DNA from 2 places in the Janthinobacterium amylolyticum genome. Region 1 is predicted to be linked to the other one. Evidence: predicted binding sites of a transcription regulator. Region 1 holds the regulator's gene; the other holds the start of a gene.

Region 1 (7,505 bases):
TCTTTGTGGATCAATCGCTGAACTATAACTACAAGATCGTGAAGCAATTCGCGGTCGCTACTGTGGTATGGGGCATCATCGGCATGCTGGTTGGCGTTATCATCGCCGCGCAGCTGGCCTGGCCTGCCCTGAACCTCGACATACCATGGCTGACATACGGACGCCTGCGTCCGCTGCACACGAATGCGGTGATTTTCGCCTTCGGCATCTGCGGCCTGTTCGCCACCTCGTACTACGTTGTCCAGCGCACCTGCCAGGTGCGCCTGTTTTCCGACAAACTGGCTGCCTTCACCTTCTGGGGCTGGCAAGCCGTGATCCTGTGCGCCGTCGTCACCCTGCCCATGGGCATGACACGCGGCAAGGAATACGCGGAACTGGAATGGCCGATCGCCATTCTCATCGCCGTCGTCTGGATCGCCTACGCCATCGTTTTCTTCGGCACCCTGATCAAGCGCAAGGTAAAGCATATCTACGTGGCCAACTGGTTCTTCGGCGCCTACATCCTGGCCGTGACGATTTTGCACGTGGTCAATGGCGCCGTCATGCCAGCCTCGTTCACCAAGTCGTATTCCGCCTATGCGGGGGTGCAGGACGCCATGATCCAGTGGTGGTACGGCCATAACGCGGTGGGTTTCATCCTGACCGCCGGCTACCTGGGCATGGTCTACTACTTCATCCCGAAACAGGCCGAGCGCCCCGTGTACTCGTACCGTCTGTCGATCGTCCACTTCTGGGCGCTGATCTTCACCTACATGTGGGCCGGCCCGCATCACCTGCACTACACGGCATTGCCTGACTGGACGCAATCGATCGGCATGGTCTTCTCGCTGGTCCTGCTGGCACCAAGCTGGGGCGGCATGATCAACGGCATCATGACCCTGTCGGGCGCCTGGCACAAGCTGCGCACCGATCCGATCCTGAAGTTCATGATCGTCTCGCTGTCGTTCTACGGCATCGCCACCTTCGAAGGTCCGATGATGTCGATCAAGACCATCAACTCGCTGTCGCACTACACCGACTGGACCGTGGCCCACGTGCATGCGGGTGCCCTGGGCTGGGTCGGCTTCATCACCATGGGTTCGATCTACTACCTGCTGCCGCGCCTGGCGGGCCGCACGCAGATGCACAGCACGCGCCTGGTCGACGTGCACTTCTGGGTGGCCACCATCGGCATCGTGCTGTACATCGCGGCAATGTGGATCGCCGGCGTGATGCAGGGCCTGATGTGGCGCGCGGTCAACCCGGACGGCACCCTGACCTACACCTTTGTCGAAAGCGTGAAAGCAACGTATCCGTACTACGTGGTGCGCGTGGCCGGTGGCCTGCTGTACCTGTCGGGTATGTGCATCATGGGCTACAACACCTGGATGACCCTGCGCGGCAGCAAACTCCCCGTCGCCCGCATTCCGGAACTGAACGCGGCGCACGCCTGATAGGAGCATAAGCAAATGAAATTTTCACATGCATGGATTGAGAGAAACCCCTGGCTGCTGATCGCCCTGGTCACGGTGGTGATCAGCATCGGCGGCGCCGTCGAGATCGTCCCCCTGTTCTTCCAGAAGAGCACGACGGAGCCGGTCGCCGGCCTGAAGCCGTATTCGCCGCTGCGCCTGGCGGGCCGCGACATTTACGTGCGCGAAGGCTGCTACAACTGCCACTCGCAGATGGTGCGTCCGCTGCGCGCGGAAACGGAACGCTATGGCCACTATTCGGTCGCCGGCGAGTTCGTCTATGACCGTCCGTTCCAGTGGGGTTCCAAGCGCACGGGGCCGGACCTGGCCCGCGTGGGCGCGCGCTACAGCGACGAATGGCACCGCACGCACTTGAACAACCCGCGCGACGTGGTGCCCGAGTCGAACATGCCGTCCTACCCCTGGCTGGCGAAGACCAAGCTGGTGCCTGACGAGATCATGCCGAAGATGCGCGCCCTGCAACGCCTGGGCCAGCCGTACAGCGATGAAGAGATCGCCGCCGGCCCCGCGCAGCTGCAGGACAAGACGGAAGAAGACGCCCTGGTCGCCTATCTGCAAGGCCTCGGTACATTAATCAAAACAAGGAATTAGCATGGCAATCGAAAACCTGTTTGACAGCGCCAGCAGCGTCATGACGGTGGTTTCCTTTACGACGTTCGTGGGTATCCTGTGGTGGACGTTCAGTCGCAGCAACAGCGACTTCGACGCGGCGGCACGCCTGCCGTTCGCCGACGACGCGCTCGACTATCCGGCCGAGGCCGAGATGAACCTGGCGAAGGAGCATCACCATGGCTGACTTTACCAATGGCTTCTGGAATATCTACATCGTCGTGCTGTCCCTGCTGGGCATCATCGGCTGCGGCGTGCTGCTGTACTCGCAGTCGAAAATCAAAGTGGTCGAGGGCGCCCCTGCCGACGGCACCACGGGCCACGTCTGGGACGAGGACTTGAAGGAACTCAATACGCCGATGCCGCGCTGGTGGATGTGGCTGTTCTACATCACCATCGTCTTCGCGCTGGCCTACCTGTTCCTGTATCCGGGCCTGGGCAATTATGCGGGCAGCCTGGGCTGGAAATCGACGGGCCAGTACGAGGAAGAGCTGAAGAAGGCGGAAGCCGACTACGGTCCCCTGTTCAACAAGTACCTGAGCCAGGACTTGAAGACGGTGGCCGCCGATCCGCAGGCGCAAGCCATCGGCCAGCGTTTGTTCCTGACCTACTGCGCGCAATGCCACGGCTCGGATGCGCGCGGCAACAAGGGCTTCCCCAACCTGACGGACAAGGACTGGCTGTATGGCGGCGAACCTGACGTCATCAAGACCACCATCCTGCACGGCCGCAATGGCCAGATGCCGCCGATGGGCGCCGCGCTGGGCTCCGAAAAGGATGTCGAGAACGTGGCCCATTACGTGCTGAGCCTGTCCGGCTCCACCGCGGATCCCGTCAAGTCGGTGCTGGGCAAGGCCAAGTTTGGCGCCTGCATGGTCTGTCACGGTGCCGATGGCAAGGGTAACCCGCTGCTGGGTGCGCCGAACCTGACGGACAAGACCTGGCTGTACGGCGGCAGCGCCGATACCATCATGGAAACCATCCGCAAGGGACGCAGCAACACCATGCCGGCCTTCAGCGATTTCCTCGGTGAATCGAAGGTCCACGTGCTGTCGGCGTATGTCTGGAGCCTGTCGAATCCGCAGGCGCCCGCCAAGTAAAAATGGAACCTCAAGTCATCAAGATGTATGCGGCCCGCGAGCAAATCTACCCTCGCGAGGCCAAAGGACGCTACGCTACCTGGCGATGGGTATGCGTCTGGCTTACCCAGCTGGCGTTCTACGGCTTGCCGTGGCTGACCTGGAATGGCAGGCAAGCCCTGCTGTTCGATCTGACCACGCGCAAGTTCTACATTTTCGGCGTCGTGCTGTGGCCCCAGGATTTTATTTACCTGGCGGCCCTGCTGATCATCTGTGCCTATCTGCTGTTCCTCGTCACGGCCATTGCCGGGCGGGTATGGTGCGGGTTCTCCTGCCCGCAAACGGTGTACACGGAAATCTTCCTGTGGGTCGAACGCAAGATCGAAGGCACGCGCAGCGCGCGCATGGCCCTCGACAAGCAGGGCCCGTCCCTGCGCAAGGCCTTCAAGAAGACGGCCAAGCACGTGGTGTGGGGCGCCATCGCCCTGTGGACGGGCTTTACCTTTGTCGGCTACTTCACGCCGATCAAGGAACTGGCGCAATCGGTGGTCACCTTGAACTTCGGTCCCTGGGAATGGTTCTGGGTCCTGTTCTACAGCCTGGCAACCTACGGCAACGCTGGCTGGCTGCGCGAGCAGGTGTGCAAATACATGTGCCCGTATGCGCGCTTCCAGAGCGCCATGTTCGACCAGGACACCCTGATCATCACCTACGACGCCAAGCGCGGCGAACCACGCGGCGCCATGAGCAAGAAGGCCGGCAACAACGCCAAGCTGGGCGACTGCATCGACTGTACCTTGTGCGTGCAGGTGTGTCCGACCGGCATCGATATCCGCAATGGCCTGCAGTATGAATGCATCGGCTGCGCCGCCTGCGTCGATGCCTGCAACAGCGTGATGGACAAGGTCGAGCGGCCGCGTGGCCTGATACGCTACAGCACCGACCATGCGATGGAAAACAACTTCAATTCGCAGCAGATCCGCCAGCGCGCCATGCGCCCGCGCGTGCTGATCTACACGTCCATCCTGGCGCTGATCATCATCGCCGTGTGTACCTCGCTGGCCCTGCGCACGCCATTGAAGATGGATGTCATCCGCGACCGCGGTTCCATGGGACGCGAAGTGGAAGACGGCATGATCGAAAACGTCTACCGCCTGCAGATCATGAACACCTCCGAGCAAAGCCAGCATTTCAAGATCAGCGTGGCCGGCTTGCCGGGCCTGACCTTGCTGACGCGCGAAGAAGTGACCTTGCAGCCGACGGAAACGCTGGGCTGGCCGATCCGCCTGCGCATGCCGCACGGCGTGGGCGAGAAGGGCTCGAACAAGATCACCATCGAGCTGCAATCGCTGGACGACCCGTCGCTGCATGTGCGTGAAAGCGCCGTGTTCATCGTGCCGCGGTGATGTTGATCCGGGGTCGGATCCCCTGGGTCCGACCCCGGTATTTCGCCGTAGGGGCAGCATCAAACCTGCGGCAGGTTTACTGTATTTTCAACCCAGAAGCAAAAGCTGGGGTCAAAGCCAAAGGGTCTGGCCCCAAGGAGAACAACATGTCCGACAGTCTGAAACTGCAAGCCCCCGTTGCACCGTGGTACAAGCACCGCTGGCCATGGCTGCTGATGATCGGCCCCGGCCTGTCCGTCGTCGTCGGCAGCTTCATGGGCTACATCGCATTTACGCAGCCCGACGCGCTGGTGGTGGGCGACTACTACAAGCAGGGCAAGGCCATCAACCAGGACTTGCGGCGCGATACGGCCGCCAGCAACCTGGCCATGGATACCAGCCTCGCGTATGACGTGGCGCAGGCGCGCCTGACGGGTTCCGTGCACAGCTTCGGCAAGGCCTACCAGGCACCGTTGCAGCTGCACCTGGCGCATGCGACCCTGCCGGAAAAAGACATCAAGCTGCTGGTGCAGCCCGATGCGGCCGGCAATTTTTCCGTGGCGCTGCCGATGCTCGAGCGCAGCCGCTGGCAGGTGCTGGTGGAAAACACGACGCGCGAGTGGCGCCTGTCCGGTATCTGGACCTGGCCAGCGCAACGCAGCATCGCGCTGCATGCGGATGAAGAGTTATAAGCCTTATTTGCAGACGTCCGTACCGGCCGTGATGGCCTTCAGTTTGGCCGGCTGCAAGATCTCGATCTCGCGGTTCGACACGCGCAGCCAGCCTTCCTTCTTGAACTTCGACAATAAACGGCTGACGCTCTCGATGGTCAGGCCCAGGTAGTTGCCGATTTCCTCGCGCGACATGCGCAGCTGGAAATTGCTGCCCGAATAGCCACGCGCCTCGTAGCGCGACGCCAGGTTGACGATGAAGGCGGCAAAACGCTGCGTCGCCTGCATATTGCCCAGCAACAGCATCACGCTTTGCTCGCGCGTGATTTCCTGGCTCATCATGCGGTGGAAATGGCGCAGCAGGGTAGGCATATTGCCCAGCAATTGTTCCAGGCTGGAAAACGGAATTTCACATACTTCGCTGTCTTCCAGCGCCACGGCATTGCAGTGGTGGCGGTCGGCGCTGATGGCGTCCATGCCCAGCAGTTCGCCCGCCATCTGGAAACCCGTCACCTGCTCTTCGCCGCCAGGATTGATCTGGTACGTCTTGAAGTGGCCCAGGCGGATCGCGTACAGGTTCTGGAACGAGTCGCCGATGCGGAACAGCGAGGCGCCGCGCACGACCTTGCGGCGGCGGCCGATAATCTGGTCCAGCCTGTCCATGTCACCCACATCGAGGCCCATCGGCAGGCACAATTGATGCATGCTGCACGTCGAGCAGCGCGCACGCAACGCTTCCACGTTCACGGTGGGCAAGGCTGGAGAGAGTAGCGCTTCTGTCATGTCAGACCCTTTTAGAAAAATGCAACAACAAGTTTACTGCATAGTGCGTTGCCATGTGCCAATTTCACGCCAATTTCACCCTAATTCCCCGTAATTTCACTGAATAAACGACGTTCGGCATTTAATTTTATGGCAACATCCACAAAAGCCTGCGCCGGGGCGTGGAATTCGACGAGCCGTGCTTGCCAAGTTAACGTATTGATAGGAAAATTCCTGACAGCATTATCTGCCGCCTGTCCTCTGGGACTGAAAAGGAAATCATGAAGCCTCTCGGCATTAAAGCAAAAGTCGCGCTGGCCACCAGTTTGACGTCGATCGCCATGATCGCCGTAGTTACCATGGTGCAGGTGAAACACATGCGCGACGATTTCACGCAAGTCCTGCTGAGCCAGCAAACGGCCCTGATCGAGCGCACCGCAGACGAGCTCGACGACAAGCTGGCCATGCTGCTCGACATCATCACCCAGACCGCGCGCCACCAGCCTGCGTCCCTGATGGCCGACACCGCCCAGTTGCGCGAGTACTACAAGCAGCGCGCCATGCTGGCCCTGTTCGACGATGTACTGGTGCTCGACACGCAGGGCAAGGTGGTGGCCAACGTGCCCGAAGTGCCAGGGCGTAACGGTGTCGACGTGGCCGACCGCGCCTACTTCCAGACGGTGATGCGCACGAAACAGGCGATGATCACGGAACCGATGCTGGGCAAGACCAGCCATCTGCCCATCGTGCAGATGGTGGCGCCCGTGCTGGACAGCAACGGCGAGGTGGCCGGCATCGTCATCGGCGTGCTGCGCCTGTACAAGGACAATATGCTGGGCCATTTGCGCACGGCCAAGGTGGGCAAGAGCGGCTATTACTTCATCCTCACGCGCGAAGCCGTGCCGCGCTATGTGCTGTACCCCGATGCCAGCCGGCTGCTGCAGCCGCGCGCGCCCAACGCCAACCCCGTCACGACGCAGCTGCTGAAGGAAGATGGCGAGGGCAGCATGGTCAGCACCAACAGCCGCGGCGTGACGGCCGTCAACAGCTTCAAGCGATTGAAGTCCGTCAACTGGCTGCTGGCCGCCTCGCTGCCCGTGGCCGATGCGTTCGAGCCCTTCAATGGCGTGCTGTACCGGCTGGTGCTGTGGAGTATCGGCGCCTCGCTGCTGGCCGCCGCCGTGCTGGCCTGGGTCACGGTGCGCCTGCTGTCGCCGCTGGTGCGCCTGCGCGACACCCTGCTGTCGCTGCGCCGCTCCGGCAGCCGCTTTACGCCCGTGCCGGTACAGCAGCGCGATGAAATCGGCGAGCTGACGGAAGCGTTCAACGGCCTGATGAGCGAACGCGACCGGCTGCAGCAGGAGATCGAGGCGCGCGCCAGCGAACTGGAGCGGGAGCGCGACCGCGCCGAGGCGGCCAACCGCGCGAAAAGCGATTTTGTCGCCAACATGAGCCATGAAATCCGCACGCCCTTGAATGCCGTGCTGGGCATGGTGTATTTGCTGGGCAATACCAAGCTCGACACCG
Region 2 (7,505 bases), on a different contig from region 1:
TGACTTTCTTGCCGCCATCGGCCGTGCTTTCGTTGCGCACCAAAATCTCGGGCGAGGCGCCGATGATCTGCATGTCGCCGAAATTATAGAAGTACATATACGGCGACGGATTGAGCGAACGCAAGGCGCGGTACAGGGTCAGCGGCGAATCGACATACGGTTTACGGATGCGCTGGCCGATCTGCACCTGCATCAGGTCGCCCGCCATCACGTATTCATGCGCCTTGGCGACGGCCTTCAGGTACTCTTCCTTGGAAAAGTCGCGAATGGTTTCCGTGCGCACGGAAGCGCTGGTGACGGGCGCATCGACACCGCGGCGCAGCATCATGCGCAAGTCCTTCAGGCGCTGCTGCGCTTTCGAAAACGATTCGGGCTGCGTGGTGTCGGCATAGACGATCAGATACAGTTTGCCGGACAGGTTGTCGATGACGGCCAGTTCTTCCGTCACCATCAGCTGGATGTCGGGCAGCTTCAAGTCATCTTTCGGCGCGCCGCCGGCCAGTTTTTTCTCGATGTGGCGCACGGTGTCGTAGCCGAAGTAGCCGGCCAGGCCGCCGCAGAAGCGCGGCATGCCGGGGCGCAGGGCGACCTTGAAGCGCGACTGGAACTGTTCGATGAAGTCGAGCGGATTGCCTTCGTGCTCTTCGATCACGACGCCGTTCTTGACGATTTCGGTGCGCTTGCCATAGCTGCGCAACACGGTCGTGGCAGGCAAGCCGATGAAGGAATAGCGGCCGAAGCGTTCGCCGCCGACGACGGATTCGAGCAAAAAGGTGTTCTTGCCACCTTGTTGGGCCTGTGCCAGTTTCAGGTACAGGGTGAGCGGGGTTTCCAGGTCGGCGAACGCTTCCGCGATCAGGGGAATGCGGTTGTAGCCCTGCTGGGCCAGCGATTTGAATTCGAGTTCGGTCATGTTTCTCTCCATGCCGTCAGGGTATGCGTGTGCATAGTGCACAAACCCTGCGGTGGGTTATCAAAAAACTTGCCGGTACAGGGAACTTGCGCAAAATGCGCAAAGGACGCGTGTGCAACCGGCAGCAATCGTAACGGCTCGGCCCTTAAGCCTGCCAGGATTGCCAGCGTCGCCAAAGCCAGGCCTCAATCGAGCCGGTTTGGGTGACATTGTGTTTTTTGATGAGAAACGTGTTCACGATATGGTGTTGGGTTTGGTCAGTATGCCGGTTAGTTTTGCATGCTAATAAAACGGGCTGCTTCGAGCAGCGTCTTTACTATACCATCGGAATCGGTATCGTGTATAGAGTGTCCGTGATTGTAGCCATACGGTACCGTCAGTACGGGGCAAGCCGCAGCCCTGGCCGCTTGCGCGTCGTTCGACGAGTCGCCGATGGCCACCACTTTGGCGGGCGGCAGGTCGAAGTCCGCGCACACTTGCAGCAGCGGCAGCGGGTCCGGTTTTTTCCTCGGCAGCGAATCGCCGCCGTAGACGATCTCGAAATAACCATCGAGATTTTTCTGTTTCAGCAGGGGCAGGGCGAAAGCGATCGGCTTGTTGGTGACGCAGGCCAGGCGCAAGCCCGCCGCCTTCATCGCCGCCAGTCCCGCTTCCACGTCCGGGTAGAGGGTGCTGAACTGGCCATTGATGGCCAGGTAGTGACGCTGGTAGGCATCCATCGCCGCATCAAAACGCTGTTCCACGCCGGCCGCATCGAAGTCGAGCGCCAGCACCGTGCGGATCAGGTTTTCCGAGCCCTTGCCCACCATCAGCTTGATGGCGTCAGCGCTGATGGGCGCAAGTTCGAATTCGGCGCGCATGCCGTTGATGGCGACATGGAAATCGGGCACGGTGTCGAGCATCGTGCCATCGAGGTCGATGATGGCGGCGCGCACGCCGGCCAGTACGTGATCTTTCACCATGCCCGCTTGCATCAGGCGCCCGCTACTTTGGCCAGTTCGGCGCGCATGGCGTCGATGACGGCTTTGTAGTCGGGCTTGCCGAAGATGGCCGAGCCGGCGACAAAGGTGTCGGCGCCGGCGGCCGCGGCGGCGGCGATGTTGTCGATCTTGATGCCGCCGTCGACTTCCAGCATGATGTCACGGCCCGATTCATCGATCATGCGGCGCGCTTCGGCGATTTTCTTCAGCGCGTGCGGGATGAAGGACTGGCCGCCGAAGCCCGGGTTGACGGACATGATCAGGATGATGTCGATCTTGTCCATCACGTGTTCCAGGTAATGCAGCGGCGTGCCCGGGTTGAATACCAGGCCCGATTTGCAGCCATTGTCGCGGATCAGCTGTAGCGAACGGTCGACGTGATCCGACGCTTCCGGGTGGAAGGTGATGATGTTCGCGCCAGCCTTGGCGAAATCCGGGATAATGCGATCGACAGGCTTGACCATCAGGTGCACGTCGATGGGCACTTGCACGTGCGGGCGGATCGCTTCGCACACCAGCGGGCCGATGGTCAGGTTCGGCACATAGTGGTTATCCATCACGTCGAAGTGGATGATGTCGGCGCCGGCGGTAACGACGTTGCGCACTTCCTCGCCCAGGCGGGCAAAGTCGGCGGACAGGATGCTGGGAGCGATACGGAATGTAGTCATGGTGAAGTAGCCAAAGGATAGAAAATGCGAAGATGCGCTATTTTACGCTTGACGCCGCTACCATGCCGCGTTGACGCACGCTGAAACACAGAATACGCGGCGCGCCGTGGCTAATCGGGCACGCGCGACACAATATATTGACTGGCAATGTCTGAATAGGAATGACGATGGCGACTTATGAATTTACGGTAACGGTCAAGACGCAATACCTGCCCGAGCAATCGGCACCGGACCAGGGGCGGCACGTGTTCAGCTACACGATCCGCGTCGTCAACACGGGCACCGTTGGCGCGCAGCTGATTTCGCGCCACTGGGTTATCACGGATGCGAACAACAAGGTGGAAGAAGTACGCGGCCTGGGCGCCGTTGGCCATCAGCCGCTGCTGCAGCCGGGCGAACAATTTGAATACACGAGCGGCACCATGCTGGGCACGCCGCAAGGCTCGATGCGCGGCGAATATTTCTGCGTGGCCGAAGATGGACACCAGTTCGAAGCGTTGATTCCCGAATTCGTGCTGTCGGTGCCGCGCACCCTGCATTGAGCAAACGCAGCGGCCGCGCGCCGCTTATTTCAGTTTTTCGGTGGTGTCCTGCTCGTCATCGAGCTGCTTGCGCGCCGGCGGCGTGGGCTTCTTGCCCGAATACATGGTCCACCAGACTATAAATGCCAGCAAGAAGAACGCCACCAGCGCCTCTATCATCAAGATCCACATACGCACCCCTATGTTATTTACCCGCAGCTTAGTATTTACCCGCCGTCTGTTGACACGCGGTAGTCTACCCGTTTCAATCGGCGCCGTCGCACTTGCGTTGTCCGCCTGTACCACGCCGCCGTCGGAACCGGTCGCTGTCACCGGCAAGGCGCCAGCGATTGCCCCGACCGTTGTCAGGCCCGTGCCGGCCAAAGCGGCCGGCGCCAAGGACGCCAAGGACACGATTGATGCAGCGGCAGCCCCCACTTTCGTGCCCGCCAAGTTTGCCGCCTTGCCGGGCTGGGCACGCGACGACATGCGCGCCGCCTGGCCCGCCTTCATGGCGTCGTGCGGCGTGCTGGTCAAGCGCCCGGACTGGAAGGAGTCGTGCACCATCGCGCGCCAAGTGAATGCCGACAGCGACAAGGCCATCCGCCTGTTTTTCGAGACATTCTTTGTGCCCAATCAAGTCATCACCGCCGATGGCGCCAGTACCGGCCTGGTGACGGGCTACTACGAGCCGCTGCTGCACGGCGCGCGCAAGCGCGGTGGTCCGTATCAGACGCCGCTGTACAAGGTACCCGACGACCTCGTCTCGGTGGACTTGTCCGGCGTGTATCCGGAACTGAAGAATATGCGTTTGCGGGGCAAGCTGGTCGGCAAGAAGGTGGTGCCGTACGCCACGCGCGCCGACATCGAGCGCGCCACCTCTGTTACGGGCAAGGAATTGCTGTGGGTCGACGACGAAGTGGAAGCGTTCTTTTTGCAGGTGCAAGGTTCCGGCCGGGTGCAGCTCACGGATACGCAGGAAACCGTGCGCGTGGCCTATGCCGACCAGAATGGCCACCCGTATAAATCCATCGGCCGCTACCTGGTCGACAAGGGCGAGCTGACGATGAGCCAGGCATCCGCGCAAGGCATCAAGGCGTGGATCGCCGGCCACCCGACGCGCAAGGATGAGTTGTTCAATGCCAACCCCAGCTATGTGTTTTTCAAGGAAGAGCGCTTGCCGGATCCGAAAGTGGGGCCGAAGGGGGCGCTGGGCGTGCCGCTGACGCCGCAGCGTTCGGTGGCCATCGATTCGCGCTACCTGCCGCTTGGTGCGCCCGTGTTCCTGGCCACCACGCAAGCCAATAGCGATATCCCGATGCAGCGCCTGGTGATGGCGCAGGATACGGGCGGCGCCATTCGCGGGCCCATCCGTGTCGACTATTTCTTTGGTTTTGGTGCGGAAGCGGCGGAGAACGCGGGCCGCATGAAGCAGAGCGGCACCGTGTGGGTGTTGCTGCCGAAACAGGCGCCAGCGCGCTGAGTTTCTTGCGGCGCTGGGCAGTTCGTGGTGTCGCTTAGCGCAGGACCATCACTGGCAGGTGAGTGTGGCCCAGCACTTTTTGCGTTTCGCTGCCCACGAACAACTTGTTCAAGCCCTTGCGTCCATGCGAGGCCATCAGGATGATGTCACACTGGTAAGTCTGCGCCGCATTGACGATTTCTTCGTGCGGGCTGGGCGAGACGGCGACCACGCCTTCGAATGGCACGCCGACGGCACGCGCCGCTTCGCCGATCTTGTCGATCGCGCGCTGCGATGCTTCCCGCATCTGCTGTTCATACAAGCCGGCGTCGAGCACGATGCCGCCATCGGCCATGGGCGAGAACGGGAATGGCTGTACCACGCTGATGGCGACCAGCTTGGCCTTGTTCAATTGGGCAAAGGCGAGGGCGGTTTCGGCGGCTTTGTCGGACAACGGCGAACCGTCGGTGGGAAATAAGATGGTGTTAAACATGGCGTGCTCCTCAAGTGATGTAAACAGCTTATGGATTTACGTCAATTAATTCCTTGATGTAAATCAAATCGATCAGGCTTTGCCGTGAATAGTGTCGCCAAGGCAATCTTTAGCAGTGTATGCCTGTTCATTGCTTCAGGTGCGCACGCTACGTAGCGGCGTGCCCCACACCATGGCGATGGTCAGCAGGAGGCTGCCGGCCGCGATGCAGGCCAGTCCATTGCGCACGCCAAAATGTTCCGCCACCCAGCCAGCCGCCAGCGCGCCCAGCGGCGCCGTCGCCACCGTCAGGAAACGCATGGTTGACGTCATGCGCCCCAGCATGGCATCGGGCGTGACCTTCTGGCGCAAGCCCAGGTAGGGGATAAAGAACAGCATCACACCGCAATCGAAAAAGAACATCAATATGGCATAGGCCACGGCGGTGGCGGTCGCGCTGCCGAACAGCGCGGCGGGAATCGTCGGCGTCAGGGCAAAACACACGGACGTGGAGGCCAGGCCGATGAGGATGGTGCGGCCCGTGCCATAGCGCCTGGTCAACGGCTTGACAATGAAAGCGCTGAGCAGGACGCCGGCGCCGCCCAGCATTTGCGTCATGCCCAGCACGCCGGGGCTCATGCCCAGGTCGTGGGTGGCGAACAGTACCGCCAGAGCCATGCTGGCGTAGAACAAAAAGTGCCAGATGCCGGCGCCCCAGGCCAGCGCGCGCAGCAGCGGCTCGTGCCAGACGAACAGCAAGCCATCGGCGATGTCGCGCAAGGCGTGCTTGCTTGACGGTGCGGGACGCGGATCGCGCACGCTCATGGCGCGCAGATTGAATACGGAAATCACATAGCCGCAGGCCGTGCACAGGATGGCGACGGGCGCCGACAGCAGTTGCACCAGCACGCCGGCCAGGCCGGGGCCGATCAGGCGCGAGGCCGATTCTGTGGCGGCAAATTTCGACTGGGCATCGATCAAGCCGTCGCGACCCACGAGGAAGGTCAAAAAGACTTGCTCAGCGCCGCCACCGACGACGAAGCCCGTGCCGATGATGAACCCTACTATATATAACCACGGCATCGACAGCACGCCGCACCAGTAAGCGACGGCCACGCTGGCCAGGGCCAGGCCGGACATGCTTTCACTGAACAGCATGATCGGGTGCTTGCTGCGCCGGTCCAGCAACACGCCGACGGGCAAGCCGAAGAGGGCAAACGGCAGCGCCTGCAAGGCGACGAGCAAGCCCATCTGCTCCGGCGTCGCATGCAGCAGGAGCACCGCGCACAGGGGCAAGGCCAGCGAGGTGATCTGGGCGCCGAAGCAATTGAGGCCATTGCTGAACCACAGGCGGCGGAAATTCATGCTGGCGACGCTGCCGTCGCCGCGCAGACGCCTGGTCAGGGATTGAATAAGTGGAGAGGAAATTTTGCCGCTCGATGAGAAAAGGATCAGGCACAGAATAATAGCAGCGCGCCTGCCGCGCCGTTGCCGTTAGCCGCTACAATCGTTGCACCGTTCATCCAGAGGAGACACTATGCAATACGAAGACTTGATCATCGATATCCAGGACAAAGTGGCGGTCATCCGCCTGAACCGCCCGAAGGCGCTGAATGCCTTGAACGACAACATGATGAATGAGCTGGGCGACGCGCTGCTGAAGTTCGACGCCGACGAGCATATCGGCTGCATCGTGCTCACGGGCAGCGAAAAAGCCTTTGCCGCCGGTGCCGATATCGCCGCCATGGCTGACTATACTTATCCGGACACCTTTACCCAGGGCTATATCAGCCGCAACTGGGAATATATCCTGCGCGTGCGCAAACCCGTGGTGGGCGCGGTGGCGGGCTATGCGCTCGGTGGTGGCTGCGAATTGGCCATGATGTGCGATTTCCTGATCGCCGCCGACAGCGCCAAATTTGGCCAGCCGGAAATCAAGGTCGGTGTCACGCCAGGCGCAGGCGGCACGCAGCGCTTGCCGCGCGCCATCGGCAAGGCCAAGGCCATGGATCTGTTGTTGACGGCGCGCACCATCGATGCTGCCGAAGCGGAGCGCATCGGCCTCGTGTCGCGCGTGGTATCGGCGGATAAATTGCTGGAAGAAACCCTGGCCGCCGCCAAGACCATCGCCGCCATGCCGACCTCGGTAGCCATGATGATCAAGGATTGCGTCAACCGCGCGTTTGAAACCACCTTGACCGACGGGGTCGCTTACGAGCGCCGTCTGTTCCAGGCTGCCTTCGGCACGCCTGCGCAAAAAGAAGGCATGCACGCTTTCCTGGAAAAGCGCTTGCCAAACTTCGACGGTCTTTGATATGATTCGCCTCCTCGCAAAACGACGCACACAAAACATGGTGTTGCAGAGTAAAAACGGGGAGAAAAAGAAGGTTGACGAAATGCTGCAAACGCTTCATACTCTTCCTTCTTCGCAGCTGACAAACACAACGCTTTGTCGATAGCGCGAGAGTAGTAAATAAGCAGTACCGAAT

Evidence for each region. The regulator FNR, encoded in region 1, switches genes on or off when oxygen is low (the NO sensors DNR and NnrR bind a similar motif). The targets are predictions, from matches to a motif close to TTGATNNNNATCAA.
Region 2: ACQ4WR_RS20645 (universal stress protein) is a predicted target of FNR. The motif match lies at 5,091-5,104, and genes of this name have one in related genera.

What each region holds. Positions count from the first base shown of each region.
Region 1 covers NZ_JBNYXL010000005.1:394,587-402,091, reverse strand. Annotated here, with positions in the region: gene ccoN (cytochrome-c oxidase, cbb3-type subunit I) at 6-1,433, shown strand; gene ccoO (cytochrome-c oxidase, cbb3-type subunit II) at 1,449-2,063, shown strand; gene ACQ4WR_RS13300 (cbb3-type cytochrome oxidase subunit 3) at 2,065-2,268, shown strand; gene ccoP (cytochrome-c oxidase, cbb3-type subunit III) at 2,261-3,181, shown strand; gene ccoG (cytochrome c oxidase accessory protein CcoG) at 3,184-4,566, shown strand; gene ACQ4WR_RS13285 (FixH family protein) at 4,713-5,237, shown strand; gene fnr (fumarate/nitrate reduction transcriptional regulator Fnr) at 5,241-5,999, opposite strand; gene ACQ4WR_RS13275 (HAMP domain-containing sensor histidine kinase) at 6,260-7,505, shown strand, end outside.
Region 2 covers NZ_JBNYXL010000010.1:253-7,757, reverse strand. Annotated here, with positions in the region: gene trpE (anthranilate synthase component I) at 1-913, opposite strand, end outside; gene ACQ4WR_RS20670 (phosphoglycolate phosphatase) at 1,183-1,875, opposite strand; gene rpe (ribulose-phosphate 3-epimerase) at 1,887-2,561, opposite strand; gene apaG (Co2+/Mg2+ efflux facilitator ApaG/CorD) at 2,729-3,103, shown strand; gene ACQ4WR_RS20655 (hypothetical protein) at 3,128-3,274, opposite strand; gene mltA (murein transglycosylase A) at 3,372-4,565, shown strand; gene ACQ4WR_RS20645 (universal stress protein) at 4,600-5,037, opposite strand; gene ACQ4WR_RS20640 (MFS transporter) at 5,173-6,381, opposite strand; gene ACQ4WR_RS20635 (enoyl-CoA hydratase) at 6,554-7,330, shown strand.